One region of the Promicromonospora sp. NFX87 genome, then DNA from elsewhere that is predicted to be linked to it. Evidence: riboswitches for the same ligand, from Rfam matches in the RefSeq annotation. Region 1 holds a riboswitch; the other holds the start of a gene.
The links. Region 1 has a riboswitch for FMN ahead of ribD (bifunctional diaminohydroxyphosphoribosylaminopyrimidine deaminase/5-amino-6-(5-phosphoribosylamino)uracil reductase RibD). Riboswitches for the same ligand answer to the same signal wherever they lie in the genome.
Positions count from the first base shown of each region.

Region 1 (13,997 bases):
CCTGGCGACGTTGGTGGACCGCCCGCTGCCGGGGCTGGACCCGGCGCTCCTCGACGTCCTGCGGCTCGGTGCCCACCAGGTCCTCGGTATGCGGGTGCCCGTGCACGCCGCCGTCTCCGAGACGGTGGGCCTCGCGCGCAACCGCGTGGGCGCCGGGCCCGCGCAGATGGTGAACGCGGTGCTGCGCCGGGTCTCGGAGCGTTCGCTCGACGAGTGGCTCGCGGTGCTCACGAAGGAGGCGCCGGACGCCCTGGCCGGCCTCGCGGCGACCGAGTCGCACCCGATGTGGATCGCCCGGGCGATGCGCGAGGCGCTGGCCGGCAACGGTCGCGACGTCGACGAGATCGGTGCCCTGCTGGCCGCGGACAACGTGCCGCCGCGCGTCACGCTGGTGGCGCGGCCCGGCCTGGTCGACGTCTCGGACGAGGCTGCGTGGGGCGACGCCGAGCTCGTGCGCGGGCGCTGGGCATCGACCGCGCTGCGCCTGGAGGGCTCGGACCCCGCGGGGATCCCCGCGATCCGGGAGGGCCTCGCCGGCGTGCAGGACGAGGGCTCGCAGCTCGTGACCCTCGCCCTCGCGGACGCGCCCCTGGAGGGCCGTGACGAGCGCTGGCTGGACCTGTGCGCAGGCCCGGGCGGCAAGGCGGCCCTGCTGGCGGCGCTGGCCGCCCAGCGGGGCGCGACGCTGGTCGCCAACGAGGTGGCGCCGCACCGTGCCCGCCTCGTCGCGAACGCCCTCGCGGCCATGCCGGAGGGCGTCGTCGAGGAGGTGCGCACCGGCGACGGGCGTGAGGTGGGTGCCGACGAGCCCGGCGTCTACGACCGTGTGCTCGTGGACGCTCCCTGCACCGGGCTGGGCGCGCTGCGCCGTCGGCCCGAGAGCCGGTGGCGGCGGACGCCGTCGGACCTCGCCGAGCTCACCGGCCTGCAGCGCGAGCTGCTCGCCTCCGCGCTGGACGCCGTCCGGCCCGGGGGAGTGGTGGCGTACGTGACGTGCTCGCCGCACCTCGCCGAGACGCAGCTCGTGGTCTCCGACGTGCTGAGGAAGCGCGACGACGTCGAGCGGCTCGACACGGCCGCCGCCGTGCGGTCCGTGGTCAGCGCCGGGGGCGTCAGCGAAGAGATTCCGCTGTCGGACCGCGACGACGTCCAGCTGTGGCCGCACGTGCACGGGACCGACGCGATGCATCTGACGCTGCTGCGCAAGAGAGCCTAGCGAGGGGACCCGTCGGGGCCCGGCGTTCGATTGCCACGCAGGCGTGCCCACGCGCGCCGGACGAGTTCGGCGGCTGCCGCGATGGCAAAGAGCAACGCCAGGAGGCTGAGCAGGTCGAGGCCCGCGACGACGAGGACGGAGCCGTTGATCAGCGGCCCGTCGACAGCGGCGATCCGTGCCGGATTCTGTGGATCGAAGACCACGTCGAGTCGATCACCGACACCGACATCCGGGAAGCGGTAGAGCGTCGACTCGAAGTACGGCGGATCAACCGGCCTGACGACCACAGTGTCGGAGCCCCTGCGCGACCAGTGGGCCTCGGTCACCGTCGCGACGATCTGCACCCCGCGTTCCGCGAGGATCTGTCTGTCCTGGAAGTACCCGAACGTGAGGTAGCCGGGTAAGGCTGACAGCACGACGATCCAGCAGATGGCGGATACAAGTCCACCTGTCGTTGAACGCCCCAGCTCACGGACGAGGGTACCCAGGCGCGTCCCTGCTGCGCGCCCCTGCTGCTGTGCCACACACGGAGGCTAGCGGTGCGGTTCGACGTCGGACCACGACCTCTGCGACACGGGCCGGGTGATCTTCGCCGAAGCTGGAGACTTCCCGTCAGGCCTGCGGCGTCAGACACCCGCCGGCGGCCACACCCCGATGATCACTGCCATGACCAGGATCGTCACGAGCTCGTGGGCCAGGTTCAGGGTGGTGAGCGCCGGGGGACGGCCCTCGAAGGCGTCGTGCGTGATCATGCGCGCGGCGGTGAACCCGATCCAGAGCAGGACGGCGGTCACGACGGACGCCGTCAGGAAAGCGCCCTGGTAGAACTCCCACGAGATGTAGACGGCGCCGGCCAGCACCCACGCCGTCAGGAAGCTGACGACGACGGTGACGACGATGGGCCAGATGCCCGCCGCCTCGGCGGCCTTGGGGTCCACCTTCGCCAGCCGCATCCAGCGGGTGCCGAACACCTTCGGCGTGTACCAGAGGGAGCCCACGACAAGCGTGGACAGCGTGGCTACGATCACTGCCCAGTAGTTCACTTCGGGGATCATCGTCGCTCCCGGACTGTGGGGACTGCGCGGTTGGGTATGCGGTTCGGTGGTGCGGAGAATCGCGCTCTACGCTGGCATCATGGCAGCCCTCATCGCCCCGAGCATCCTGTCCGCCGACTTCGCGAACCTGGAGCGCGACCTCGGCCGGATCGCCGACGCCGACTACGCGCACGTCGACGTCATGGACAACCACTTCGTGCCCAACCTGACGCTGGGGCTGCCGATCTTCGAGCGGCTCGCGAAGGTGTCGCCCGTCCCGCTCGACGCGCACCTCATGATCGAGAACCCCGACCGGTGGGCGCCCGCGTTCGCGGAGGCGGGGGCGGCGTCGGTCACCTTCCACGCGGAGGCGGCGCAGGCGCCGGTGCGTCTGGCGCGGGAGCTGCGGAAGCTCGGGTCGCGGGCGGGCGTCGCACTGCGCCCGGCGACGCCGGTGGAGCCCTACCTCGACCTGCTCGCCGAGATCGACATGATCCTGGTGATGACCGTCGAGCCGGGGTTCGGCGGGCAGTCGTTCATCGAGGGCACGCTGCCGAAGATCCGCCGTGCGCGGGAGGCCGTGAGCGAGTCCGGTCTGGACGTGTGGATCCAGGTCGACGGGGGAGTGTCGCGAGAGACGATCGAGCGTGCGGCCGACGCCGGGGCGAACGTCTTCGTGGCGGGTTCGGCCGTGTACGGGGCCGAGGACATCCCGGCCGAGATCGCGACGTTGCGCGAGCTGGCGAGCAAGCACACGCACTGACCTGCGCGGAGCCACGGCTGGTCCGGCGGCCCGGGCTCGCCGGTCGCCGGCGGCGGTTCGCTTCGACACTCGGGCAAAAAAGTGTGCCAAGCGCGTACAACGCACCACTCGGCCCGGAGGTACGTCGCCAAAAGCCAGGAGTCGGGGGGCCGGCTCGTACTTTTGCCTGATCCGGCGGTGCCCCTGGTCCTCGTAGCATGAGCGCGTGTCCGCTATCCGCTCGGTCTGGGACGAACCGCGGCCCGCCGATCCGCCAGTGCGCGTGTGGCGGGACTGGGTGCTCGTCGCCGTTGTCGTGGCCGGAGCCATGATCGAGGCGGTCGCGCGGTCGGACGTCCAGGGACGGTGGCTGGAGCTCGCCACCGTCGTCGTGCTCGCGCCCACGCTGCTGTGGCGCCGGACGCACCCGCTGGCGACGGTCGTCGTCGCGTTCGTCGCGTCGACGGTGCCGGCGCTCGTGCTCGGCCGGGACCTGGCCTTCGCCTCGAACGTCTTCATGCTGGTCCTGGCGTACGCGCTGTTCCGGTGGGGGAGCGGGCGGGCGATGGTGCTCGGCACGGCGGTGGTCCTCGCGAAGATGGGGGCGAACGCGGCGCTCGGCTTCCTCACGCTCGCCGACGTGGGCATCGGCTGCCTGATCCTCGGCTCGACGTTCGCGCTCGGCCTGGCGCTCCGGTACCGGTCCGGCGCGCGCCGGCGCGAGCGTGAGCAGGTGGTGCTGCTCGAACGGGAGCGACTGGCCCGGGACCTGCACGACGTCGTCGGGCACCACATCTCGGCCGTCGCGGTGCGAGCACAGGCCGGGCTCGCCGTGTCGCAGACCGATCCCGGAGCGGCGGCCGACTCCTTGCGGGTGATCGAGGAGCAGGCCTCCCTTGCGCTGGCCGAGATGCGCATGCTGGTCCGCGTCCTGCGGTCGGACGAGCTCCGCCCGGCCGAGGGTGGCGGCGACCGAGCGGACGAGGCGGACGAGCTCGCTCCGGGGCCCACGCTGGCCGACGTCGAACGCCTCGCCGACCCCACCACGCCGCGCGTCGAGGTCGACCTGGAGGGCGACCCCGCCCGGGTCTCGGCGGCCGTGGGCGGCGCGGTGCAGCGCATCGCGCAGGAGTCGGTCACGAACGCGCGCCGGCACGCCCGGGGCGCCACGCGGATCACGGTCCGTGTCACCGTGGGTGAGACGTCCGTCCGGCTCCGGGTGTCCGACGACGGCGGTGCGCCGGTCCCTCCGAGTCACGGCGGGTACAGGCACGGCGGGTACGGGCTCGCCGGGATGCGCGAGCGTGCGGCGCTGCTGGGCGGCACGCTCGACGCCGGGCCCGACGCGGCCGGCTGGACCGTCGAGGCGGTCCTCCCGATCTCGGGCGCCGCATGACAGGCAGAGACATCAGGGTCCTCGTGGCCGACGACCAGGAGATCGTCCGTACGGGCCTCACGATGATCCTGAACGCCCAGGAGGGCATCGAGGTCGTCGGGCAGGCCGCCGACGGTCGGGCAGCGGTCGAGCTCGCGCAGCGGCTGCGCCCCGACGTCGCCCTGCTCGACATCCGGATGCCGGACGTCGACGGTATCGAGGCGACCAGGCTGCTCGCGGGCCCCAGCGTCGCGGACCCGCTCGCCGTCGTCGTGATCACCACGTTCGACCTGGACGAGTACGTGTACGCAGCTCTGCGCGCCGGGGCTCGAGGGTTCCTGCTCAAGGACGCCGGCCCGGCGCTCCTGGCCCAGGCGATCCGGGCCGCCGCGTCGGGCGACGCCCTGATCGCCCCGAGCGTCACCACGCGGCTCCTGAGAGCCTTCACCGACGCCGGTCCCCGCGACCTGCCCGCGCAGCCGCTGGACCCGCTCACGGCACGCGAGGAGGAGGTTCTGCTGGCGGTGGCCACCGGCCGGACGAACACCGAGATAGCGCGCGAGCTGTTCGTCACGCTGAGCACCGTGAAGTCCCACGTCGCGAACCTGATGACCAAGCTGGGTGCGCGCAACCGCGTGGAGGTGGCGCTCTGGGCGTACGACACGGGGCGGCTCCGTCCCGTGCGCCCCGCGCACGAGCCCTGACGCGGGCTGCACCCGTCCTTTCGGCGACTCGTACTTTTGGCCAGGCCGAGACCGGTCTGCGGGCCCATGACCTGCGGGGGCCGGCGGGGCAGGCTCGCACCATGACCACATCCCAGGTGCGGACCAAGCCCACCAGCCGCCGCCAATGGCTCGTTCCCGCGGGCCTCCTCCTGCTCGCGCTCGTCCCCGCGCTCGGCGGCGCCGCGCGCGTCTCCGAGCTGGCCGCCGACCCCGTGCTCACCGCTGACAACGCGCGGTTCGTGACCCAGCCGATCCCGGTGCTGGTCCACATCGTCTGCGTGACCGTCTACAGCATGCTGGGGGCGTTCCAGTTCGTCCCGAGCCTGCGACGACGCAGCTGGCACCGGCTGGCGGGCCGCGTCCTGTTCCCCGCCGGGCTCGGTGTCGCGCTGACGGGGCTCTGGATGACCGCGTTCTACGACCTGCCCGACAAGGACACCGTGGTCGTCAACGGGGTCCGCTACGTGGTCGGCGTCGTGATGGCGGTGTCGCTGGTCCTGGGCGTGCGCGCGGCGCTGCGGCGCGACTTCATGACGCACCGGGCCTGGATGATGCGGGCGTACGCGCTGGCCATGGGCGCGGGCACGCAGGCGCTGCTGATCGGCCCGTACATCGCGCTCGCGGGCATGCCGGGGCCGGTCGTCAACACGGTGCTCATGACGGCGGCGTGGGTCATCAACGCGGCGGTGGCCGAGTGGGTGATCCGTCGGCGGCGGATCGCCGCCCGGGTGTGACGCAAGCCATGCCGACGGCCGCGAGGTTTATGGCATGCTGGCAAGCAGCAGTACGCACACACGTGCTCCGGGGTCGGTGTAATTCCGAGCCGGCGGTTAAAGTCCGCGACCCGCGTCCTCCGCAAGGAGGACCGGTTGATCTGGTGAAACTCCAGGACCGACGGTGAAAGTCCGGATGGGAGGAAGCACGTGCGGCGTCGCCGTCCCCTGGGGCGTGCGTCGTCGTGACGTCGTGCGCGCGGGCAGGGCCGGTCGGCCTCGTCCGCGCCCCGTCGTCCACCCCGGAGCACCGAAGCTCGGGGAGGACAGCATGAACCAGCCACCGCTGGGCCGCGACGCGGCGTATGCGGCCACGACGCTCCAGGCCGCCATGCGCCGCGCTCTCGCGCTGGCCGCGCAGGGCCCGGCGTACGGCCCGAACCCGCGCGTCGGCTGCGTGCTCCTCGACCCGAGCGGCCAGCCGGTCGCCGAGGGCTTCCACCGCGGCGCCGGCACGCCGCACGCGGAGGCGGCGGCGCTGGCCGCCGCGCGCTCGCGCGGCGTCGACCCGCGGGGCACGACAGCGGTCGTGACGCTCGAGCCCTGCGCCCACCACGGCCGCACCGGGCCCTGCGCCGACGCCCTGATCGACGCCGGTGTGGCCGCGGTGCACGTCGCGGTCGCCGACCCGAACCCGGTGGCGACCGGTGGCGCGGCCAAGCTGCGCGCCGCAGGGATCGAGGTGACGACCGGCATCCTCGCCGAGGAGGGCGAGGAGCTGCTGCGCCAGTGGCTGCACGCCGTCCGGACCGGACGCCCCTACGTCACCCTCAAGCTTGCGACCAGCCTCGACGGGCGGGTCGCCGCCGCGGACGGTACGAGCCGCTGGATCACCGGCCCGCAGGCACGAGCCCACGCCCACACGATCCGCGCGCAGGTCGACGCGATAGCCGTCGGCACGGGGACTGCCCTGACCGACGACCCGTCGCTCACCGCACGGACGATCGACGGCGGCCTCTTCGAGCACCAGCCGCTCCGGGTGGTCGTCGGCCGCCGCGCGGTGCCCGAGGATGCTCGCCTGCGCGGGCCGGGCGGTGCGCTGCTGCACCTGCCCGAGCACGACCTCGGCGCCGTCCTGCGGGAGCTCGCGGAGCGCGAGGTGCGCCATCTCCTCGTGGAGGGCGGCCCCACCCTGGCCACCGCGCTGCTCGCCGCCGACGCGGTGGACGAGCTCCACGCGTACGTCGCACCGGTGCTGCTCGGCGCGGGCGCGACCGCCGTCGGCGACCTGGGCGTCACCACGATCGGCGACGCCGCACGCTTCACCACCCACGACGTGACCCGGCTCGGCGACGACGTGCTGTTGGTAGCGCGTCGCGTCCAGCCTGCCCGGCCCACCGAGCCCACGGCGGCCACCGCGGCCACCGAGTCAGTCCAGCCAGTCCAGCACGGTCGGCTCAGCCGGCACACCAAGGAGGAGATCTGATGTTCACCGGAATCATCGAGGAGCTCGGCTCCGTCGTCGCGCTCGACCGTCCTGACGGTGACGACGGCGCGGACGCCGTCGTCACCGTCGCGGGCCCGCTCGCCGCGTCCGACGCCCGGCCCGGTGACTCGATCGCCGTCGACGGGGTGTGCCTCACCGTCGTCTCCGTGGCGGACGGTTCGTTCGTCGCGGAGATCATGCCCGAGTCGCTGGGCCGCAGCTCGCTCGGGGGCCTCGTCCCGGGTTCCGTGGTGAACCTGGAGCGCGCACTGCCCGCGAACGGCAGGCTCGGCGGGCACGTCGTCCAGGGACATGTCGACGGCATCGCGACGCTGGTGCGCCGCACGCCCGGACCGCGCTGGGACGACCTGGAGTTCTCCGCGCCCGCTGCCCTCACCCGGTACGTCGCGGAGAAGGGCTCCATCGCGCTGGCGGGAGTCTCGCTGACGGTCACGTGGGTGTCGGACGGCGGCTTCGGGGTGTCGCTCATCCCGACCACGCTCGCCGCGACGACGCTCGGCAGGCTGGTCCCGGGCGACGTCGTGAACGTGGAGGTGGACGTGCTCGCGAAGTACGTCGAGCGGCTCCTCGCGGCGGATGCGACTACCGGCGTCGGCGACCTGACCGGGGCCGCACGATGAGCGCGGGCGGGACGGTGCACGTCATGCACCAGGACGCCGTGGACACGAGCCTCGTCGAGCGGGCCCTCGCCGAGCTCGCCGCCGGCCGCCCCGTCCTCGTGGCGGACGACGCGGGCCGGGAGAACGAGGTCGACGTGGTGCTCGCGGCGAGCGTCGCGACCGCCGAGTGGGTGGGCTGGACGGTGCGGCACTCCTCGGGCTACCTGTGCGCGCCGATGCCCGCGCACCGTGCGGACGCGCTGGAGCTTCCGCTGATGGTGGAGCGGAGCGAGGACCCCCGGAAGACGGCGTACACGGTGTCCGTCGACGCCGCGGTGGGTGTCACGACCGGCATCTCGGGTGCGGACCGGGCGCGGACGCTGCGCGTGCTGGGCGACCCGTCCTCCGGCCCGCAGGACCTGATCCGGCCGGGGCACGTGCTGCCCCTGCGGGCGCGGCCAGGCGGCGTCCTGGAGCGCACCGGGCACACCGAGGCAGCTGTGGACCTCGTGCGGCTGGCGGGCCGTGCGGGACAGGACCTGGGCGAGGTGGGCGCCATCGCCGAGCTCGTCCGGGACGACGGTGCCGTGATGCGCCTGGACGAGGCGTACACCCTGGCCGAGGAGACGGGGCTCGTGGTGCTGACCGTCGCGGACCTGGTGGCGTGGCGCCGGGTGCACGACCCTGCGCCACAGGCCGGCGACCCGGCGGTCGAAGGCGCCGGCGCCCCGGACGCGCGGGTGCTCCGGGCAGGGGAGGCGTCGCTGCCGACGCGGCACGGGAACTTCCGGGTGGTGGCGTACCGGGACCTGCGGTCGGGTGCGGAGCACCTGGCGCTGACACCCGTGGCGCTGTCCGGCCCGCGCCGTACGGGCTCCGTGCAGGAGGAGACGATGCGTGCGGGCTCCCTGGTCCGGGTGCACTCCGAGTGCCTGACGGGTGACGCGCTGGGCTCTCTGCGGTGCGACTGCGGTCCGCAGCTGGAGGCCTCGCTCGCGGCGGTCGCCGCGGAGGGCGGCGCCGTCGTGTACCTGCGGGGCCACGAGGGCCGCGGCATCGGCCTGGCGGCGAAGATCCAGGCGTACGCGCTGCAGGACGGCGGCCGGGACACCGTGGAGGCGAACGTCGACCTCGGGCTGCCGGTGGACGCGCGGGAGTACGGCGCGGCGTCGGCCATCCTGGCGGACCTCGGGCTCGACGGCGTGACGCTGCTGACGAACAACCCGGAGAAGGTCGCGGGCCTGCGGGCGGCGGGCACCGACGTCGTCGGGCGCCGGGGGCTCGTCGTGGGACGCGGCGTGCACAACCACCGGTACCTGGAGACGAAGCGCGTGGTCATGGGCCACCGCATCGAAGAGCTGGACCTTGATCTCGAGCTCGAGCCGAGCCTTGAACCGAGCTTTGAACGAACGATGAACGAGGACGAAGGAGCATGCGCATGAGCGGCGCTGGAGCACCGAAGGTGACTGTGGACGGTAGCGGCCTGCGGGTCGTCGTGATCGCGGCGAGCTGGCACGAGCAGGTGATGGACGGGCTGCTGGCGGGTGCCCGGAGGGCGCTACGGGAGTCGGGCGCCGACTGGACCGAGGTGCGCGTGCCCGGCTCGTTCGAGCTGCCGGTCGCGGCGGCGCGGGCGGCAGCCGGGGGAGCGGACGCCGTGGTGGCGCTCGGAGTAGTGATCCGTGGCGGCACGCCGCACTTCGAGTACGTGTGCTCCGCGGCGACGACCGGCCTGACGGACGTGAGCGTCCGCACCGGTGTTCCCGTCGGGTTCGGTGTGCTGACGTGCGACGACGAGGCACAGGCGCTGGACCGGGCGGGCCTGGAGGGCTCGAGCGAGGACAAGGGTGCCGAGGCGGTGGAGGCTGCCGTCGCCACGGTGGTGACGCTGCGCGACCTGACTCTCGCTCCAGTCCTGCATTAATAGTGTGCCAAGCGTCTAGAACATCACCCGCGCCTCGCAAACAGGCCAACCAGAGCCTGAAAGAACGGGGGCCTCGGCACATGTACGGGGTATGGGAACCACACGTACTCAGCGGGCGGCAGCACGGTTGATCTCACGATCGGCGTTGCGGACGGCGGTCGTCAGCGCCTCCGTCGCAGCGGTCACGGCAGGCGGGCTCGCCGGCTGCTCGGCGGCGCAACCGGCCGGGGGAGCGAAGCCCTCGGGCACGGCGGAGACCGCGGACTCGACGCGGGAGACGCAGGAGTCGCAGGATCAGTCGGGCGGGTCCGCCTGCGTCGACTGGGTCTTCTTCGACACCCCGGCGGAGGCGGCGTCCGACGCGGGCGCCGTGCTCCGGGGGACCGTGGTGGAGCAGGACGGCACGGTGCGGATGTACGGCGTCGAGTCCAACCGCTGGCTGGTCACAGTCGAGGAGGTGCTCGAGCGGCCGGATCCGCCGTCGGGCCGCACGCAGACGCAGCCCGAGCTCGACGTCTCGCCCGGGGAGCAGATCGCCGTCGTCTCGACGCCGCAGACGTGCAGCGGGGAGGCGTATAGCGGGGGTGACCCGCTCGACCCGGCGAGCGGTCTCGGCGGCGCGGACGGCTCCGTGATCATCCTCCTGTCCGCCGCCTTGGGAGACGGTATGGGCGACGGCTTCGGCGACGGCTCGGCGGAGGGCAACGCCGCCGACGGCTTCCACCTCATCACGCCGTATCAGGGCGTGCTGACCCCGGCCGAGGACGGCGCGCTGCCGTCGAAGTGGCCCGCGTCATAGCGGCGAGTGGCCACCACGTGGGACGGCGAGGGCCGGCGCCCCCGTCGCCCGACTAGGCTGGGCCCGTGAAGACCTTCGAGACCTTGTTCGCCGAGCTGACCGAGAAGGCCGAGACCCGTCCTGCGGGTTCCGGCACCGTGGCCCAGCTGGACGCCGGCGTCCATGCGATCGGCAAGAAGGTAGTGGAGGAGGCCGCCGAGGTGTGGATGGCGGCCGAGTACCAGTCGGACAGCGAGACCGCTGAGGAGATCTCCCAGCTCCTGTACCACCTGCAGGTCCTGATGGTCGCCAAGGGACTGACCCTCGAGGACGTGTACACGCATCTGTAGCGGGACCTTGTGTCTCGCGCCCAGATCCGTCGTACACCCAGAGAGGAATCAACCACATGCTGCGCATAGCCGTCCCCAACAAGGGTGCCCTGTCCGGCCCCGCCTCCGACATGCTGCGCGAGGCGGGCTACCGCCAGCGCCGTGACACCCGCGAGCTCGTGCTCGCCGACCCTGAGAACGACGTCGAGTTCTTCTTCCTGCGCCCCCGCGACGTCGCGGTCTACGTGGGCACCGGAACGGTCGACGTCGGCATCACCGGCCGTGACCTGATGCTCGACTCGGGCGCGGACGCCGTCGAGCACCTCGGCCTCGGGTTCGCCCGGTCCACGTTCCGGTACGCGGCACCCGCGGGCCCGGGCGAGACCGACCCCGTGACCGACGTCAGCCAGATCGCCGGGCGGCGCGTGGCGTCGTCGTACACGACGCTCGTGGCTCAGCACCTGGCCAAGCAGGGTGTCGAGCCCGCCGCGATAGTGCACCTGGACGGCGCGGTGGAGTCGAGCGTGCGGCTCGGCGTCGCGGACGTCATCGCCGACGTCGTCGAGACGGGCACCACGCTGCGGGCCGCGGGCCTGGAGGTCTTCGGCGAACCGATCCTGCGCTCGGAGGCCGTGCTCATCCGGCAGTCCGACGCCGAGCCGCCCGCCGGCCTCGACATCCTGACCCGCCGCCTGGAGGGCGTGATCACCGCCCGCGAGTACGTGCTCATGGACTACGTGGTCCCCGCGTCGCGGCTGGAGGAGGCGGTGGCGATCACGCCGGGCAAGGAGTCCCCGACCGTCTCGGCGCAGCACCACAGCGATGCCTGCGCCGTGCGCGTCATGGTCCCGCGCCGGGAGACCAACCGCATCATGGACGCCCTGTACGACGTCGGGGCACGCGCCATCATCGTGACGTCGATCCACGCCTCGCGGTTGTAGGCCTCATGGGTGCGGGGGCGGGCACGGGTCGGGGGGCAGCGGGCAACGCCCCTCGCCGTGACCGTGACCGCTTCCGCACCTTCCGGGGGCGCTTCGGCACGCCGACGGCGTACGGACTGGCGGTCCTGGCCGGCGGCGGCTGCACGTTCGTCGCGCTGGCGTCGGGCACGGCGGACACCGCCAACCGCGTGGCGATGATCGTCTTCGGGCTGGTGGGCGCCGTGATCGCGTGGCGCTTCGGCGCCGTGCGCGCCGTCCCGGACCCGGGCGGCCTCACCGTGGTCAACTACGCCACGAGCCGCCGGCTCGTCTGGGCCGAGATAGTGACCGTGCGGTTCGGGCCGAACGATCCGTGGGTGCACCTGGACCTGGCCGACGGCGACGTGCTCGCCGTGATGGGCATCCAGCGGGCGGACGGCGAGCACGGCATGGCCGAGGCGCGCCGCCTGGTGGCGCTCATCGCCGAGCTGGGCGAGGCCGAGGAACCCGACCCCCGTTCGCCGAGATAGAACTCTGGCGAGATAGAACCGCAAGTTCTGCGGTTCTATCTCGCCAGAGTTCTACTTCGCCAGGGTTCTATCTCGCCCTGGTTCTAGGCGGATTCAATCGGTGGTCGCAACACCGGTCGTGTCCGCTGACAGTAGCTTGCTCATTGCTTCGTAGGGTGTGTGCCAGTCCAGGACCTTGCGGGGTCGTCCGTTCATCACGAGGGCGACGTCCGCGAGGTCCTGGGCTGTGTGGACTCTCAGATCGGTGCCCTTGGGGAAGTACTGGCGCAGCAGGCCGTTGGTGTTCTCGTTCGTGCCGCGTTGCCAGGGCGAGTGCGGGTCGCAGAACCACAGATCCAGGTCCTCGACGATCTGGATGCCCGCGAACGGGGTCATCTCCCGGCCCTGGTCCCAGGTCAACGAGCGGCGCAGGTGAGCCGGCAGGCGGGTGATCTGTTCGCGCATCGCGGTGGCGACCTGCTGCGCGCCGTGCCCGTCGGGCAGGTGCAGCAGCATCAGGTACCGCGTCTGACGTTCGACCAGGGTTCCGATCGCTGAACTGTTCCGGGTGCCGGTGATCAGGTCGCCTTCCCAGTGCCCGGGCACGGCCCGGTCCTCGATCTCCTCGGGACGCTCCGAGATCATGACCTCGGGTGGTAGCACGTGGGCACCACCGGCGCGTTGAGCACGGGTCACTGCCTGCGGGCGGCGGACCGCGCGCCCCGACCGCAACGCGGTATGCAGCTCTTTGCGCAGCCCACCGCGGCCCAGGACGTAGAGCGACTGGTAGATCGCTTCGTGGCTGATGCGCATGTTCTCATCATCGGGGAACTCGACACGCAGGTGGCGGGAGATCTGCTGCGGGCTCCACGAGCGGGCCTTACCCGTGCCCGGCTCGTGCCCTGCCAGACGCTCACCGATCCAGGCGGCCAGGGCCGGATGGGTGGCCAGCTTGCCGGGCTTGGGCCGGGCCAGGCGTTGCTCGGCCCGGCGGTGCGCGACCGAGGCCTTGTAGCGGCGAACGTCGGGATGCGTGCCCGCGGCCAGCTCCCGGGTGATGGTCGACGGCGCCCGCCCCAGCACCCTCGCGATCTGACGGGCGCTGGCACCCTCAGCGCGTTGCAGCGCGATCTCCTCGCGTTCGGCGAAGGACAGCAACCGGCCCGTGGGCTTGGTCAGGGACACGTCGGGCATCCCGCCAGCCTTACGGATCCAGGCCTGCGCTGACCAGGTCGTGATCCCGGCAGCCTCAGCGGCTACCGGGATCCGACCATGAGCGCGTAACTCAGACCAGAAGGCCCGCCGGTGCTCCCGCGGCACGGGTAGACGACTCCAAGACTTCATCGAACACCCCGATCATCAAGGGGTGTTGCGACCACCAGTTGAATCCGCCCTACTTCGAGGGCCGCTGGTCAGCGGCTGGTGCGCGCGTCCCAGTGCGGGGTGGTGCGGGCACGGGGGCCACGCTCGCCGTCGGGACGGCGGTGGTCGCCACCGCTCCGGGGGGCACGGTCACGGTCGCCGCCGGTGGTACGCGCGGGGCCGCGGTCGAGCGTGATGCGGAGCGGCTTGCCGGCCACGCGGGCGCGGCCCAGACGGTCCAGCGCCTCGGTGTCCAGCGGCGCG
Region 1 covers NZ_CP183413.1:2,823,529-2,837,525, reverse strand. The annotation lists gene ACNYC2_RS12745 (RsmB/NOP family class I SAM-dependent RNA methyltransferase) at 1-1,216, shown strand, start outside; gene ACNYC2_RS12740 (hypothetical protein) at 1,213-1,560, opposite strand; gene ACNYC2_RS12735 (DUF1761 domain-containing protein) at 1,843-2,271, opposite strand; gene rpe (ribulose-phosphate 3-epimerase) at 2,351-3,013, shown strand; gene ACNYC2_RS12725 (sensor histidine kinase) at 3,219-4,388, shown strand; gene ACNYC2_RS12720 (response regulator) at 4,385-5,071, shown strand; gene ACNYC2_RS12715 (DUF2306 domain-containing protein) at 5,173-5,826, shown strand; FMN riboswitch at 5,885-6,019, shown strand; gene ribD (bifunctional diaminohydroxyphosphoribosylaminopyrimidine deaminase/5-amino-6-(5-phosphoribosylamino)uracil reductase RibD) at 6,137-7,291, shown strand; gene ACNYC2_RS12705 (riboflavin synthase) at 7,291-7,932, shown strand; gene ribB (3,4-dihydroxy-2-butanone-4-phosphate synthase) at 7,956-9,353, shown strand; gene ribH (6,7-dimethyl-8-ribityllumazine synthase) at 9,350-9,835, shown strand; gene ACNYC2_RS12690 (hypothetical protein) at 9,963-10,634, shown strand; gene ACNYC2_RS12685 (phosphoribosyl-ATP diphosphatase) at 10,700-10,963, shown strand; gene hisG (ATP phosphoribosyltransferase) at 11,020-11,883, shown strand; gene ACNYC2_RS12675 (PH domain-containing protein) at 11,889-12,392, shown strand; gene ACNYC2_RS12670 (IS30 family transposase) at 12,486-13,565, opposite strand; gene ACNYC2_RS12665 (DEAD/DEAH box helicase) at 13,784-13,997, opposite strand, start outside.

Region 2 (13,997 bases), 2.7 Mb from region 1:
GGCCGATGCCGCGCGACCGCTCGATGCGCGCCCGGTACCCGTCGTCGATGTCCCTGTCCTTGTTCAGCAGGTAGAGGCTCATCAGCTTGAAGGTCAGGTCGACGTCGCGGAGCTGCGCCACCTCGAGCGCCCAGCGCGACGTGATCCAGGCGAAGGGGCACATGGGGTCGACGTAGACGTCCACGACGGGCTTGGCAGCGTTCTCGGTCACGCCCGCAGACTACGCTCACTGCGTGACCGGGATCCGTTGGGCGAGTCTCGCCACCGTCGTCGGCGGTGGGGTGATCTTTCTGGTGTGCCTTGTCGGAGTTGTACTGGGTCATCCGTGGTCGGCGGTACCCGGTGGCCTCGGCCTCCTGATGGCCGTGCGCGAGGTGCGCTACCTGCACAGACTGCGGTCCGGCAAGATCTCGAGCCCGGAAAACTAGCGCCTTGACCACCATGTATCGCTCAAGGATCTTTCCCGCGTCCCGAAAGGTACGCGGTAGCCTGCCTGGCATGACCGCCGTCCGTACCCATACGCATGCGCAGGCAGTAGACGTCGCGGTGGACCTGTTCACCCGGCAGGGGTACGAGGGGACCACCGTCGAGGAGATCGCCGACGCCGCTAAGGTCAGCCGGGCCACGTTCTTCCGCCGGTACCGCTCGAAGGAGGACGTGGTCTTCGCCGACCACGAGCTCCTGCTCGAGGAGGTGGTGGTGATGCTCGCCGCCACCCGCCCCGACGCCCGTACCAGTGAGGAGTCCGGGCACGACCTCGGCCGTGCCTGGGACCCCGAGATCGACCCGTACCTCGAGGTGTGCCGCGCGGCACGCATGGTGTTCGACCACCACGTGGGCCAGCGCGAGACGTCGCTCGCCCGGTACGCCCTGCTGCAGCAGGTCCCTGCCCTGCGCGACCGTGAGCTCATCACCACGCACCGCTACGAGCGGGCGTTCACGCACTACCTGCGCGACACGCTGCCGCCGGAGCGGTCGACGTCCACGGCGTCGATCGCGTTCGCCGCGTCCGTCGTCGCCGTGCACAACGCGATCCTGCGGCGCTGGCTGCGCACGCCCTCGCTCGAGCTGCGGCCCGAGCTCGAGGAGGCGTTCGCCGACCTGCGGCGGGCCGCCGTCCTCGGCGCAGGCGGCCACGCTCCGGCGGCGGGCGGGGCGCCGTCCGGCCGCCGGGTGGTCGTGACCGTCGTCTCGGGCGGGGCCGGGCCGGACGAGGTGGCTCGCGCGGTCCGGGAAGCGCTCGCCTAGCACGCGCCAGGCACTTCCGGGCGGGAATGGGGTCGTGGCATCCTGTGTTCCGCTAGCAAGCAGTTCAGTAGTTCAAGTGCAGCAGATGCACACGTGCTCCGGGGTCGGTGAAATTCCGAGCCGGCGGTGACAGTCCGCGACCCGTGTCGCTCCCTCGGGAGAGGCTCGGTTGACCTGGTGGAACTCCAGGACCGACGGTTAAAGTCCGGATGGGAGGAAGCACGTGCGGCGCGCGCCGTCACCCCTCGGGGTGCCCTCTCGCGTCGTCGTCGGTGTCCTTGTGGCGCGCCGACCCTCACCCCGGAGTCCCCGTGTGCGGACCTTCGGAGAGGGAAGAGACATGGACTGGTTCCGCGCCGCCTATGACGCGACGTTCCTGGTTGCCGACCAGCAGATCTACTGGCGCGAGGTCATCGGCAACCTGTTCGGGCTGGCGTCGGCGCTCGGCGGCCTGCGCCGCAAGGTGTGGGCCTGGCCCGTCGGCATCGTGGGCAACATCCTGCTCTTCACGGTGTTCATGGGCTCCTGGTTCGGCGACGCGACGCGAGCGGACATGCTGGGCCAGGCGGGCCGGCAGATCATGTTCATCGCCGTGTCGATCTACGGCTGGTACCGCTGGCGCCAGACCCAGCGGATGGGCGGCGTCGGCACGGTGGCCGTGCACCCCCGCTGGGCGTCCTGGCAGGCCCGCGTGGGCCTGGTGACCGGCATGTTCGCCGGCACGCTGCTCCTGACCCCGCTCTTCCGGGCCCTCGGCTCGTACGAGCCGGTCTGGGCCGACGCCTGGATCTTCATGGGCTCCGTGCTCGCGACCTACGGCATGGCCAAGGGCTGGGTCGAGTTCTGGCTGATCTGGGTGGCCGTCGACCTGGTCGGCGTCCCGCTGCTGTTCTCGGCCGGGTACTGGGCGACCGCGCTGATGTACGTGATCTACGGCCTGTTCACCCTCTTCGGGTTCTTCGCGTGGTGGCGCATCAGCCGCCGCGAGAGCGCGGATCCGGACGAGGCAGCGGTCACCGCCTCGTGAGGGCGTAGCGTCGGGCTCCGTGACCTCACGGGACCGCACGGCCAGGATCGGGATCGTCGGCTCGGGCTTCCGGGCCCGGACCATGCTGCGGGTGCTGAACGCGCTGCCCGACCGCTTCGAGGTCGTCGGCGTGGCCACCCGCAACGCGGCGGACCGCGCGGAGCTGGCGTCCCGCGGCCTCCCCGCCGCGGGCCTGCCCGGGCTCCCGGCGCCCGCCTACGCCTCGGTGCCCGAGCTGCTCGCCGGCGGCCGGCCCGACGTCGTCCTGCTGACCCTGCCCGCCGGCGCGGCCCAGCCGGTGATCCGCGACCTCGCCGCGGCGGGCGTCCCCGTCCTGACGGAGACGCCCGCCGCCGGCACCGTCGAGGAGCTGACGGCCCTGCAGCGGCTCGTGGACGACGGCGCGTGCGTGCACGTCGCCGAGCAGTACCACCTGGAACCGCTGGTCGGGGCGCAGCTCGCGGTCGCCGGCTCGGGACTGCTGGGCGCCGTGACGGACGCGCACGTCGCCGTGGCGCACGACTACCACGGCCTCAGCGTGCTGCGCCGGGCCCTGGGCATCACGTTCGAGGACGCGGTGATCACGGCCCGGCGCGATGCGCGCCGGGTGCTGCCGAGCCCCAGCCGCGCGGGTGATCCCGAGGACCTGGACCTCGTCGACACGGTGCACGCGACCGCGTGGCTGGACTTCGGCGGCCGGCTCGGCACCTACGAGTTCGACGACATCCAGTACCGCTCCTGGGTCCGCTCCCCCGCGCTGCTGGTCCGCGGTGAGCGCGGCGAGCTGCGCGACGACGTCGTGCGGCACGTCGGCGCCGACGGGCTCCCCCGGCGTTCCACGCTGGAGCGGGTGGCCGCGGGCGGGGCCGGCAGCCACGAGGGCCTGTACCTCCGGGGCTACACGCTCGACGGCGGCTGGCTGTACCGCAATGAGTTCCGGCCGGCCCGCCTGCCCGACGACGAGCTGTCGATCGCGCGCATCGTCGCCGACATGGCCGACCACGTGCTGCACGGGACGCCGTCGCCCTACTCCGTGGCCGAGGCCGCGCAGGACCAGTACCTCCAGCTCCAGGTGCGGTTAGCCGCGGCGTCGAGCGAACGCGTGCGGACCACACCGCAGCCGTGGGCCCACGGGCGGGCCTGCCGCCATGCCGGGCCTGCTCAAAGTGAGACCTAGTATCGTTTGACCTGAGATCCAGTACCGGAGCACCATGGAACCATGACTCAGACCCCAGGTGTGACGGCGCCCGACTACGACGTCTCACAACCGCTCGACATCGACTTCGCCGGTGCCTTCGCGGACGTGACGGAGGAGGAGCGGGCACACCAGCTCGCCGTCCGCCGGTTCGTGCAGGACGAGGTCCTGCCGGTCATCGACGGCTACTGGGAGCGGTACGAGGTCCCGCTGGACCTGGTCAAGCGCATGGCCGAGCTGGACTTCCTGCGCGACGGCGTGGACGTGCCCGGCTACCCGAAGATCTCCAAGATGGCCGAGGGCCTGGCCGCGATGGAGATGTCGCGCGGCGACGGCTCGGTCTCCACCATCTGCGGTGTGCAGGGCGGCCTCGCGCTGCGCTCGATAGTGATGCTCGGCTCCGACGAGCAGATCGAGAAGTACGCCGGCCCCATGGCCCGCGGCGAGATCCTCGGTGCCTTCGCGCTGACCGAGCCCACGCACGGCTCGGACTCGGTGGGTCTGGAGACCTCCGCCGTGCCGGAGACCCGGGACGGCGTCGAGGGCTACGTCATCAACGGCGAGAAGAAGTGGATCGGCCTGGGCTCGATCGGCGACATCTCCGTCGTGTGGGCACGTGGCGAGGACGGCCAGGTGCACGGCTACATCGTGCCGCAGGACGCCCCCGGCTACGCGGCGACGACCATCGAGGGCAAGGTCTCGCTGCGCGCCATCCACCAGGCGCACATCGTCCTGACGGACGTGTTCGTCCCGGCCGGGAACCTCCTGCCCAAGTCCCGCACCTTCAAGGACACGGGCCGGGTCCTGTTCGCGACCCGGCTCGGCGTCGCCTGGCAGGCCGTCGGCCAGGCCGTCGCGTGCTACGAGTCGGCAGTGGCCTACTCGAAGCAGCGGACGCAGTTCGGCCGCCCGCTGGCCGCGAGCCAGATGGTGCAGGAGCGTCTCACCACGATGCTGTCGGTCCTCACGCAGATCCAGCTGCTCGTGAAGCAGATGACGCGGCTCGACGAGGCCGGGCAGCTCACGGGCCCGCAGGCCTCGCTCGCCAAGTACACCTGCACGCGGGGAGCCCGCGAGATCGCGGCGATCGCCCGCGACCTGCTCGGGGGCAACGGCATCCTGCTGGAGAACCGCGTGGCCCGGCACTTCACCGACATCGAGGCCCTGCACACCTACGAGGGCACCGAGAGCGTGCAGGCGCTGATCATCGGTCGCGACATCACGGGCACCAGCGCGTTCGCCTGATCGCTCCGCCGTTGGTCGAGCTCGTCGAGACCGGTCTCGACGAGCTCGACCAGCGAGGCAGGGGTAGGGGAAACCCCACCCTCGTGCCGTGGGACGGCAGCATGTCGCGGGGCCGCGCGTCGGCCTAGTGTCATGCACATGACCAGCGATGACGGCCCGATGCCGCCCCAGCCCCGCACCCTCGAGGACCGCGTCGCGCCCGCTCTCGTCTCGGCCCCCGCGTTCTTCCGGGCGCCGTACGACGCCGCCACCTGGCGCGCCTTCGCCGCCCTCGCCGTCGGCTGGACCTGGCACCTGACGGGCGGGGTGGTCCTGTGGGTCCTCGTCGTGGTGTCCGCGGGCCTCGTCCCGGCGCTCGGCGTCGGGGTGCCGCTCCTCGCCGTAGCCCTGATCGGCGCGCGGTGGTTCGGCAAGGTCGAGCGCGCCCGCCTCGCCGCCCAGACCGGGATCACGATCCCCGCCCCGCCTCCGCTCCACGTCCCCGCCCGGCGCAGACTCGGGTCCACGCTGTGGGCGCCGGTCCGCGACAACCGCGCGTGGGCCGCCACCCTCTACGCCTTCCTCGCGACGCTGGTCAGCACCGTGTTCTTCGCGGCCGCCGCGGCGCTGTTCGGCGGGGCCGCCGCCGCGCTCGTGTTCGCGCTGCTCGGCAGGGACAGCGCCCTCGCGAGCTGGTCAGGCCTGCCGTGGCCCGCCGTCGTCGTCGGTGCGCTCGCCGGCGTCGTCCTGCTCGTGTGGGCCGCTGCCGCCCTCGCGCAGTACGGGTCGTTCCTCGTCCTGCGCCTCGCGAGGTTCCTGCTCGGACCGTCCGCCGCGGACATCGCCCACGCCCGAGCCGCCGTCGCCGAGCAGGAGACGCGCCTCGCCGAGGCGTCCGCGCACACCGCCCGCGAGCGGGCTGCGGTCCTCACCGAGTCGCGCACCGCGGTCGTCTCGGCGGCCGACACCGAACGCCGTCGCATCGAACGCGACCTGCACGACGGCGCCCAGCAGCGCCTCGTCGCCCTCGGCGTCGAGCTCGGTGTCGCCCGCCGGCTGGCCGACAAGAATCCTGAGCACGCGGTCGCGGCCCTGGAGCTCGCGCACCGCGAGATCAAGGAGACGCTCGCCGAGCTGCGCGACCTGGTGCGCGGCATCCACCCCGCGGTCCTCTCCGACCGCGGGCTCGACGCCGCGCTCTCCGCCCTCGCGGGGCGCAGCCCGGTGCCCGTCCGCGTCGAGGTCACCGGTGACCTGTCGCCCGCGAGCGCCGCCGCGCAGGCCGCCGCCTACTTCGTGGTCGCCGAGGCCCTGACCAACGTCGCCAAGCACGCCGGGGCGGACTCCGTCCGGGTAGTGGCGACCCTCGTACCCGACGACGACCCGGTGCGCCTGCGCATCACCGTGCACGACGACGGCCGGGGCGGCGCCGAGCTGTCCCACGGCAGCGGCCTCGAAGGCCTGCGCGGCCGGGTCATGGCCCTCGACGGCACGTTCGAGCTCGACAGCCCGCCCGGTGCGGGCACCCGCCTGACCGTGGAGGTCCCGTGCGCATCGTGATCGCTGAGGACTCCGTCCTCCTCCTGGACGGCCTCACGCGGCTGCTCGCCGCCGAGGGGCACACCGTGACGGGGCACGGCACGGCGGACGAGCTCGTCCGCGCGCTCTCCACCCCCGACGTCGAGCTGCCGGACCTGATCGTCACGGACGTCCGGATGCCGCCGTCGCACACCGACGAAGGGCTGCGCGCCGCCGTCCACCTGCGCAGCCTGCACCCGCGGCTGCCGGTCCTCGTGCTGTCGCAGTACGTGGAGCAGAGCTACGCGACCGAGCTGTTCGCGCGCGGCGCCCGCGGCCTGGGCTACGTGCTCAAGGACCGCGTCGCCGACGTCGACGAGTTCCTCGACGCGGTGGCCCGGGTGTCGGGCGGCGGCACCGTCGTCGACCCCGAGGTGGTCACCCAGATCATCGCGCGGCACCCCGGCTCCGACCTCGACGTCCTGACCCGGCGGGAGCGCGAGGTGCTCGCACTCATGGCCGAGGGCCGCTCCAACGCCGCCATCGCGGACCGCCTCGTCGTGGGGCTGGCCGCGGTGGAGAAGCACGTCACCAACATCCTGAACAAGCTCGGCCTCCCGCCGGCCGCCGACGACCACCGCCGTGTGCTCGCCGTGCTGCGCTGGCTCGACCAGAACGGATCCCGCTCATGAACCAGCCCTATCCCCAGGACGCCCCGGTCCTCGTCGACGCACCGGAGCCGCCGCAGCGCGGCGCCACCGGCCGCGTCCTGGCGGCCGCGGGTATCGCTCTCGCCGCCGTGGCGATCGTCCTCGGCGCACTGTTCCTGACCGACCTGACGATGTCGGAGACCCGCACCACCCACCGGTCCTACGACGCCGTGGACAGCGTCGAGCTCGTGGCCGACGGCGACGTCACGGTCACCGCCGCCGAGGGCGACATCGAGGTCGACGTCATAGCCCACAGCGGCCTGCGGGAGCCGACGTACTCGGCCGACGAGTCCGCGAGCCGGCTCGAGCTGACGCACCGGTGCGGGTGGTTCATCCCCCTCCCGCGCTGCTCGGGTGAGCTCGACGTCGCGCTGCCGGCCGGCACCGAGGTCGTGATCCGCACGGAGAACGGCGACATCGTGGCGACCGGCCTGGCCGGCGACCTGTCCCTGGACACGAGCAACGGCGACGTCGAGACCGCCGGGCTCACCGGCCCGCTGGACGCCCGCTCCAGCAACGGCGACATCGACGTCAGCGACTCCCGGGCCGACGTGGACGCCTCGACGTCGAACGGCGAGATCTCGGTCGCCGATGTGGACGGCACGGTCACCGCCGACAGCAGCAACGGCGAGATCACGATCGACTCGGTGACCGGCGACGCCTCCGCGGACACCAGCAACGGCTCGGTGGAGATCTCCGGGGTCGACGGCGACGTCCGCGGCGTGTCCAGCAACGGCGAGGTCACGGTCATCGGCGGCGACGAGCCCGTTGCCCTGACGATCGACACGTCGAACGGCGACCAGATCATCGAGGGAGCCACCGACCCGAACGCCGAGCGCACTGTCGAGATCCGCAGCTCGAACGGCGACGTGGCCTACCTCGAGAGGTAGCCGCGGACGGGTCCCTCATCCAGCACGTGCAAGGATGTGGCCGTGCCGAGCGCGTCAGACATTTCGCCAACGCCCCAGCCAGCCCCCAAGGCCGTGGGCAAGGACATCCTGCGGTCCGCCAACCATGTGCTCACCTCGTGGCCGGCCCTGTGGATCGGGTTCGTGCTGGCCCACGCCTGGATCATCCTGCAGGCGTGGGTCTTCGAGCCGCAGATCCTCGGCGACGTGGGCCTGTACGAGTGGTGGGTCCGCAACGGCATGAACACCGGGTCGTGGCCGGTCTTCGACTACGACTGGGTCTACCCGCTCGGCGCTCTCGCGCCCATGGTGATCCCCGCGCTGTTCACCGACTCCACGCACGACTACGACTGGGTGTGGATGAGCCTCGTCACCGTCGCGAACGCCGGCGCGGTGCTGGTGCTCGGCCGGGCCCGCCCGCGCGGACGGGTCGCCGTCTGGTTCTGGCTGGCCTTCCTCGTGGCGCTCGGGCCGATCTGGATCGGCCGGCTCGACGGCCTGCTCGCGCCGATCATCCTCGTGGCGCTGCTCGTCGCAGCCCGGCGTCCGGCGCTGGCGATGGCGCTGGCCACCATCGGCGCCTGGATCAAGATCGCCCCGGGTGCGGTGGCCCTCGCGCTGGCCGCGACGGCGACGAGCGCCAAGAGGTTCGTCCGGAACGTGGTGCTGCCGGGCGCCGCGGTGTGCGCGGTGGTCGTCGGCGTCGCCGTCGCGGGCGGCGCGCAGGACAACGTCCTCGACGTGTTCGGGGAGCAGGGCGACCGCCAGCTGCAGGTCGAGGCGGTCGGCGCGACGCCGTTCACGGTGGCACGGCTCTGGGACCCGTCGATCCGGGTCGAGTACGACAACGTCATCTACACGTACGAGGTGCAGGGCGCGCAGGCCGACGCCGTCGCGCAGGCGCTCGACGTCGCGCTCCCCGTCGCCGCGCTGCTGATCGCGGCGCTCGTCTGGTGGGCGGCGCGACGCCGGCCCGACCGCGTCGGCGACGTGCTGCTGATCGGCGCCACGGCGGAGCTGCTGGCCCTCATCGTCTTCAACAAGGTCGGCTCCCCGCAGTTCATCGCGTGGATCGGGCCGCCCATCGCCGCGGCGATCGCGCTCGGTACCCGCAGCCAGGGCACCCGCCGCACCTGGTTCCTGCCCGCTCTCGGTACCATCCTGGTCGCCAGGCTCACCATGGAGATCTACCCGCTCCAGTACGGCGAGTTCCTGGGCGGGTTCCCGCTGGCCACGACCATCGGGGCCCTGCGCAACGTGCTTCTCGTGGCGCTGATGCTCGGGGCGATCGTCCGGCTGGTTCAGGTCGCCTGGTCGCGCCGGGCGGTCTCCAGAACGAGCTGAGGTGCCTTCGAGGGAGTTCGTCGTGCCAGTTGCGTGATGGCTCGGTTACGGTCGGGAACGTGACATCGTCTGTAGCGGTTACCGTCTCGACGCCACCCGTTCCTCGACTCGCCGCACTAAAGACTCCGTCCGGACATCGACGACCGGCAGGTTCGTAACGTGCGAGTAGCCATCGTTGCGGAGAGTTTTCTCCCGCAGGTCAACGGGGTCACGAATTCCGTCCTGCGGGTTCTCGAGCACCTGCATGAGCGGGGGGACCAGGCAATGGTCCTCGCGCCCGATGCCGACGCCTCGATCGGTCATGTCCCTCCCTTCGTCAGCGGCGCCCCGGTCGTCGAGCTCGGTTCCATCGGCTTTCCCGGGTACCCGGACGTGCGGGTCGTCGTCGGCAAGAAGTGGCGCACCGAGCGCACGCTGGCGACGTTCGCGCCCGACGTCGTCCACCTCGCGTCGCCGTTCATCCTCGGGTGGCGCGGCATCCTGGCCGCCGAGCGCCTGCGGCTGCCGAGCGTCGCCGTCTACCAGACCGAGGTGCCCGGCTATGCGGCGCGCTACGGTCTGGGCGGTTTCGAGCCGCTGCTGTGGAAGCGGGTGAAGGACATCCACGACCGCGCGACGATGACGCTCGCGCCGTCCACCGCGACCATGCGGCAGCTCGAGGACCACGGCATCCCCAACCTGCGGCTCTGGGGCCGCGGGGTCGACACCGAGGTGTTCCACCCGCGGTTCCGCGACGAGGCGTGGCGCCGCAAGGTCGGCGCCGGCCGCGAGATCCTCGTGGGCTACGTGGGCAGGCTCGCCGCCGAGAAGCAGGTCGAGGCGCTGCGGGTGGTGCAGAACCTGCCGGGCGTACGGCTGGTGATCGTCGGGGACGGGCCCGAGCGGGAGCACCTGCAGCAGGTTCTCCCCGAGGCCCACTTCACGGGCCTGCTGCGCGGGGCAGAGCTGTCGCGGGCGATGGCCGGCCTCGACGTGTTCGTGCACCCGGGCGAGCTCGAGACGTTCGGCCAGACGCTGCAGGAGGCGCACGCCAGCGGGGTCCCGGTCGTGGCGCCCGCCGCGGGCGGTCCGCTGGACATCGTGCGGCACTCCCACGACGGCTGGCTGTACCCTCCAGGTGACCACGAGGCGCTCCGCGCCCGCGTCGTCGACCTGGTGGGCGACGAACGCAAGCGGCGCGCCTTCGGCACGTCGGCTCGCGAACGTGCCGAGGGCCGGACGTGGCACGACATCTGCTCCGAGCTCATGGGCCACTACGAGGATGCGGTCCGGGTGCACGCGAGAGCCGGCTCAGCGGAGGTCTGACTTGCGAATCGTCCACGTCGCGAACTTCTACAGCCCCCGTTCCGGGGGTATCCGAACCGCTATGCACGCCATGGCCGGGCAGTACCTGTCCCGGGGGCACGAACCCGTGCTCGTCGTGCCGGGCAAGCGGGACGGCGTATCGCTCGTGGACGGCGTCCGGGTGGTCACCCTCGCCGCGCCGCGCGTGCCGTTCTCCGGCGGCTACCGGGCGGTGGTGCAGCCGGGCAAGATGCGGGGCCTGCTCGAGACCCTCGCGCCCGACCGGCTCGAGGTGAGCGACCGCACCACTCTCGCGGGGCTGGGCGACTGGGCCCGCGAGGCCGGTGTCCCGTCGCTGATGATGCTGCACGAGCGGGTCGACGGGGTGCTGCGCTCCTGGATCCCCGGTGCCGCGGCGGGCGGCCGGGCGGCCACGTTCGGGGCGGCCGCGGCGCCGGCCCTGGCCGACCGGTACAACCTCGCCACGCTCACCCGGTTCGACCGGCTGGTGGCCACCACCCACTTCGCGGCCGGCGAGGTGGAACGCCTGGCCGACCGCAACCGGTCCGTGGTGCTCCCGCCGCTCTACCGCGTGCCCCTCGGCGTCGACCTCGAACGGTTCCGGCCCGACCGGTACTCCGACGAGGCCCGCGCGCTGTACGCACCGCCCGGCACCGCGCTCGTCGTCCTCGCGAGCCGCCAGTCCACGGAGAAGCGCCCGGACCTCGCGATCGACGCCGCCGCGCAGCTCGTGCGGGACGGCCGGCCCGTGCGGCTCGTCGTCGCGGGTGCCGGACCGCTCCTGCCGAAGATGCGACGCCGGGCGGAGGCCGCCGGGCTCCCGCACCGGTTCCTGTCGTTCGTCCCGGACCGCGACCGGCTCGCGACCCTACTGACCTGCGCCGACGTCGTCATCGCGCCCGGGCCGATCGAGACGTTCGGGCTCGCGGCGCTCGAGGCGCTGGCGTCCGGGACTCCCGTCGTCTGCAGCTCGTCGAGCGCCCTGCCCGAGGTGGTCGGTTCCGCCGGTGCCGCCGCACCGCCGGACGCCGCCGCGCTCGCCCTCGCGCTGCACGAGGTGCTGGACCGCGACGTGGACGAACGGCGCAAGGCCGCCCGGGCGCGCGCGGAGCTGTTCCCGTGGAGCGCCACCGGCGACGCGATGCTCCAGCTCCACTCCCGCAGGGCGTTCGACCTGACACCGGACCCGATCAGCACGGACCCCGTGGGGCAGCGGTGAGATGACGCCGCCGGCGGGACGTGAGCGCGGCTTCCGACTCGTCGCCCTCGGCGACTCGATCACCGTGGGCGTCGGCGACACGGTCGGTGCCGACGCCGTCCACGGCCCCGGCTGGGCAGCACATCTCGCCACCGTGCTCGGCGCGGAGACGTTCACCAACCTCGCCACCGAGGGCGCCCGCTCCCGCGACGTCGTCGGCACGCAGCTCGACGCCGCCCTGGCGCTCCGGCCGCACCTCGCCACCGTCCTGGTGGGCGGGAACGACGTGCTCCGCAGCGACTTCGACGCCCGCCACACGCTGGCTGACCTGCACCGGTCCGTCGGCGAGCTGTGCCAGGCCGGTACCGACGTCGTGCTCGTGCTGCTGCCGGCCATCGGCCTGTTCGAGCTCGGCCCGCGGATCGTGCGGCGTGTGATGCGGCGCCGGGTGGCGTCGATCAACGCGGCGGTGGAGGAGGTGGCTCGGGCGGTGCACTCCGGCGGGCTGACGGTGGGCGGACCTGCCGACGCTCCGACTTCGGTCGGTTGCACTCCGGACACTTTGACTTCGGTCGGTTGCACTGAGATCGGTCAATCAAACGACCGATCTCAGTGCAAGGGACCGATCTCGAATCCGAGACCGAGCAAGGGACCGAACTCAGCACGCGGGCGGCTCGTCGTCGTGGACGCCGTGCAGGCGATCGCGCCCGCCGGGCACCGGGCCTGGCACGTCGACCGGGTGCACCCCTCAGCAGCCGGGCACCGACGCCTCGCGCTGAGCGCCGCGATGGTGCTGGCTGATCTCGACGCCCGATACGCGGTCACGACGAGGATCCCGGTCGACACCAGCGCTTCGGCCACGGCGCCCGCCGTCGGACAGGCGATAGCCAGGGCGAGGATCGACGCCCTCGCTGCACGCCTGCCCGAGGCGCCCGACCCGCCGTCCGTATGGCAGCGCCTGGCCTGGCTCGTCAAGGCCGGGCTGCCCTGGTGCCTGCGCCGGGGCCGGGACTTCCTGCCCGGACTGCTCCGCGCCGTCGTGCACGACCTGCGGGCGGAACGGGCATTCACACCCGGCGGCATGGTGACGAGCCTCGCCGACTCGGGCCTGGACCCCCGCCGCCGGATCGGCAGGAGCTGACCAGGCCCAACTCTGTCCCGCGGCCGCGGAAGAACTCAGCCCGGAGCCGCGCTGCCCACCTCAGGCATGCGGTGCGGCCTCACTCCCCGAGCCACCCCGCGGCCGCATGGCGTCGATGATCCGGGTCCAGTTGTCGCCCCCGTGACCGTTGTCGCGGACCCAGGTGTAGTACGCCTGGACCGCCGCGGGCAGGGCCGTGTCGACGCCGACGGCCGCGCTCGCGGCGACCACGTGGTCCGCCGTCGCGCCCATCATGGTGGCCGTGCTCAGGTCCCCGGGGTGCTCGCCGGCGTCGATCTGCGCGCCCGGGCTGCCGCCGACCGCCAGCATCTCCCCCACGCCGACCAGCGTGAGCATCAGCTCCTCCAGCGCTGCCGTCGCGGTGACCCCGCTGGACTCCAGCAGCGCCGTGGCGTGCATGAGCGACGCGAGCGAGGTCAGGAACACGTCGAGGTTGGCCAGGTACATGAGCTGCGCCAGCCCCAGGTCCTCCCCGAGGTAGCGCGGCCTGCCGATCGCCGCGAGCGTCTCCCGGTGGGCCTCCATCAGGTCGCTCGGTCCGCTGTAGTAGACGTACGCCGCCTCGGTGCCGACCATCGGTGCCGGCGTCATGACGCCGCCGGTCAGGAAGCGGGCGCCGTGCTCCTCGGCCCAGGCGGCACTCTCGCGGGTGCGGTCCGGCGAGTCCGAGCTGAGGTTCACGATCGTCCGGCCCGCGAGCGCCTCCGCCGCGGGGCCCAGGATGTCGTGCATCGCCTGGTAGTCGGTGAGGCTCAGGATGACGAGCTTGCTCGCCGCGAGGGCGTCTGCGGGGGTGGCGGCAAGGGTGGCGCCGGCCGCGACGACGTCGGCGGCCCGGCTCGGGGTCCGGTTCCAGACGGTGACCGGGTGCCCCGCGCGCAGCAGGGCGTGGACCATCGCCTGACCCATCGGGCCGAGGCCGATCAGGGTGACTGGTGCGTTCATCGGTGGGCCTCCGTGAGCTCGGCGCTGCTGTGGGCGTGTTCTGTGCGGTCGGCGCGGTCGGCCCGGAGGCTCTCGTAGATCCTGGCGAAGGCCTCGGCGCCGTGGCCCTGGGCGATCTGCTTGCTGATCAGCTCCTGTACCGCCGCGACGGGTGCTGGGTCGACGCCCTGCTCCTCGCTCGCGCGCACGATGTGGCTGAGGTCGGAGAAGTCC
Region 2 covers NZ_CP183413.1:94,895-108,891, reverse strand. The annotation lists gene ACNYC2_RS00525 (disulfide bond formation protein DsbA) at 1-211, opposite strand, end outside; gene ACNYC2_RS00520 (hypothetical protein) at 234-428, shown strand; gene ACNYC2_RS00515 (helix-turn-helix domain-containing protein) at 499-1,248, shown strand; FMN riboswitch at 1,338-1,475, shown strand; gene pnuC (nicotinamide riboside transporter PnuC) at 1,589-2,275, shown strand; gene ACNYC2_RS00505 (Gfo/Idh/MocA family protein) at 2,295-3,452, shown strand; gene ACNYC2_RS00500 (acyl-CoA dehydrogenase family protein) at 3,495-4,715, shown strand; gene ACNYC2_RS00495 (histidine kinase) at 4,854-6,254, shown strand; gene ACNYC2_RS00490 (response regulator) at 6,242-6,904, shown strand; gene ACNYC2_RS00485 (DUF4097 family beta strand repeat-containing protein) at 6,901-7,812, shown strand; gene ACNYC2_RS00480 (hypothetical protein) at 7,855-9,174, shown strand; gene ACNYC2_RS00475 (glycosyltransferase family 4 protein) at 9,334-10,479, shown strand; gene ACNYC2_RS00470 (glycosyltransferase) at 10,481-11,698, shown strand; gene ACNYC2_RS00465 (GDSL-type esterase/lipase family protein) at 11,700-12,818, shown strand; gene ACNYC2_RS00460 (NAD(P)-dependent oxidoreductase) at 12,879-13,784, opposite strand; gene ACNYC2_RS00455 (NAD(P)-dependent oxidoreductase) at 13,781-13,997, opposite strand, start outside.
Region 2: it holds a riboswitch for FMN, as region 1 does, so the genes downstream of both, pnuC (nicotinamide riboside transporter PnuC) here and ribD (bifunctional diaminohydroxyphosphoribosylaminopyrimidine deaminase/5-amino-6-(5-phosphoribosylamino)uracil reductase RibD) in region 1, are expected to answer to the same signal.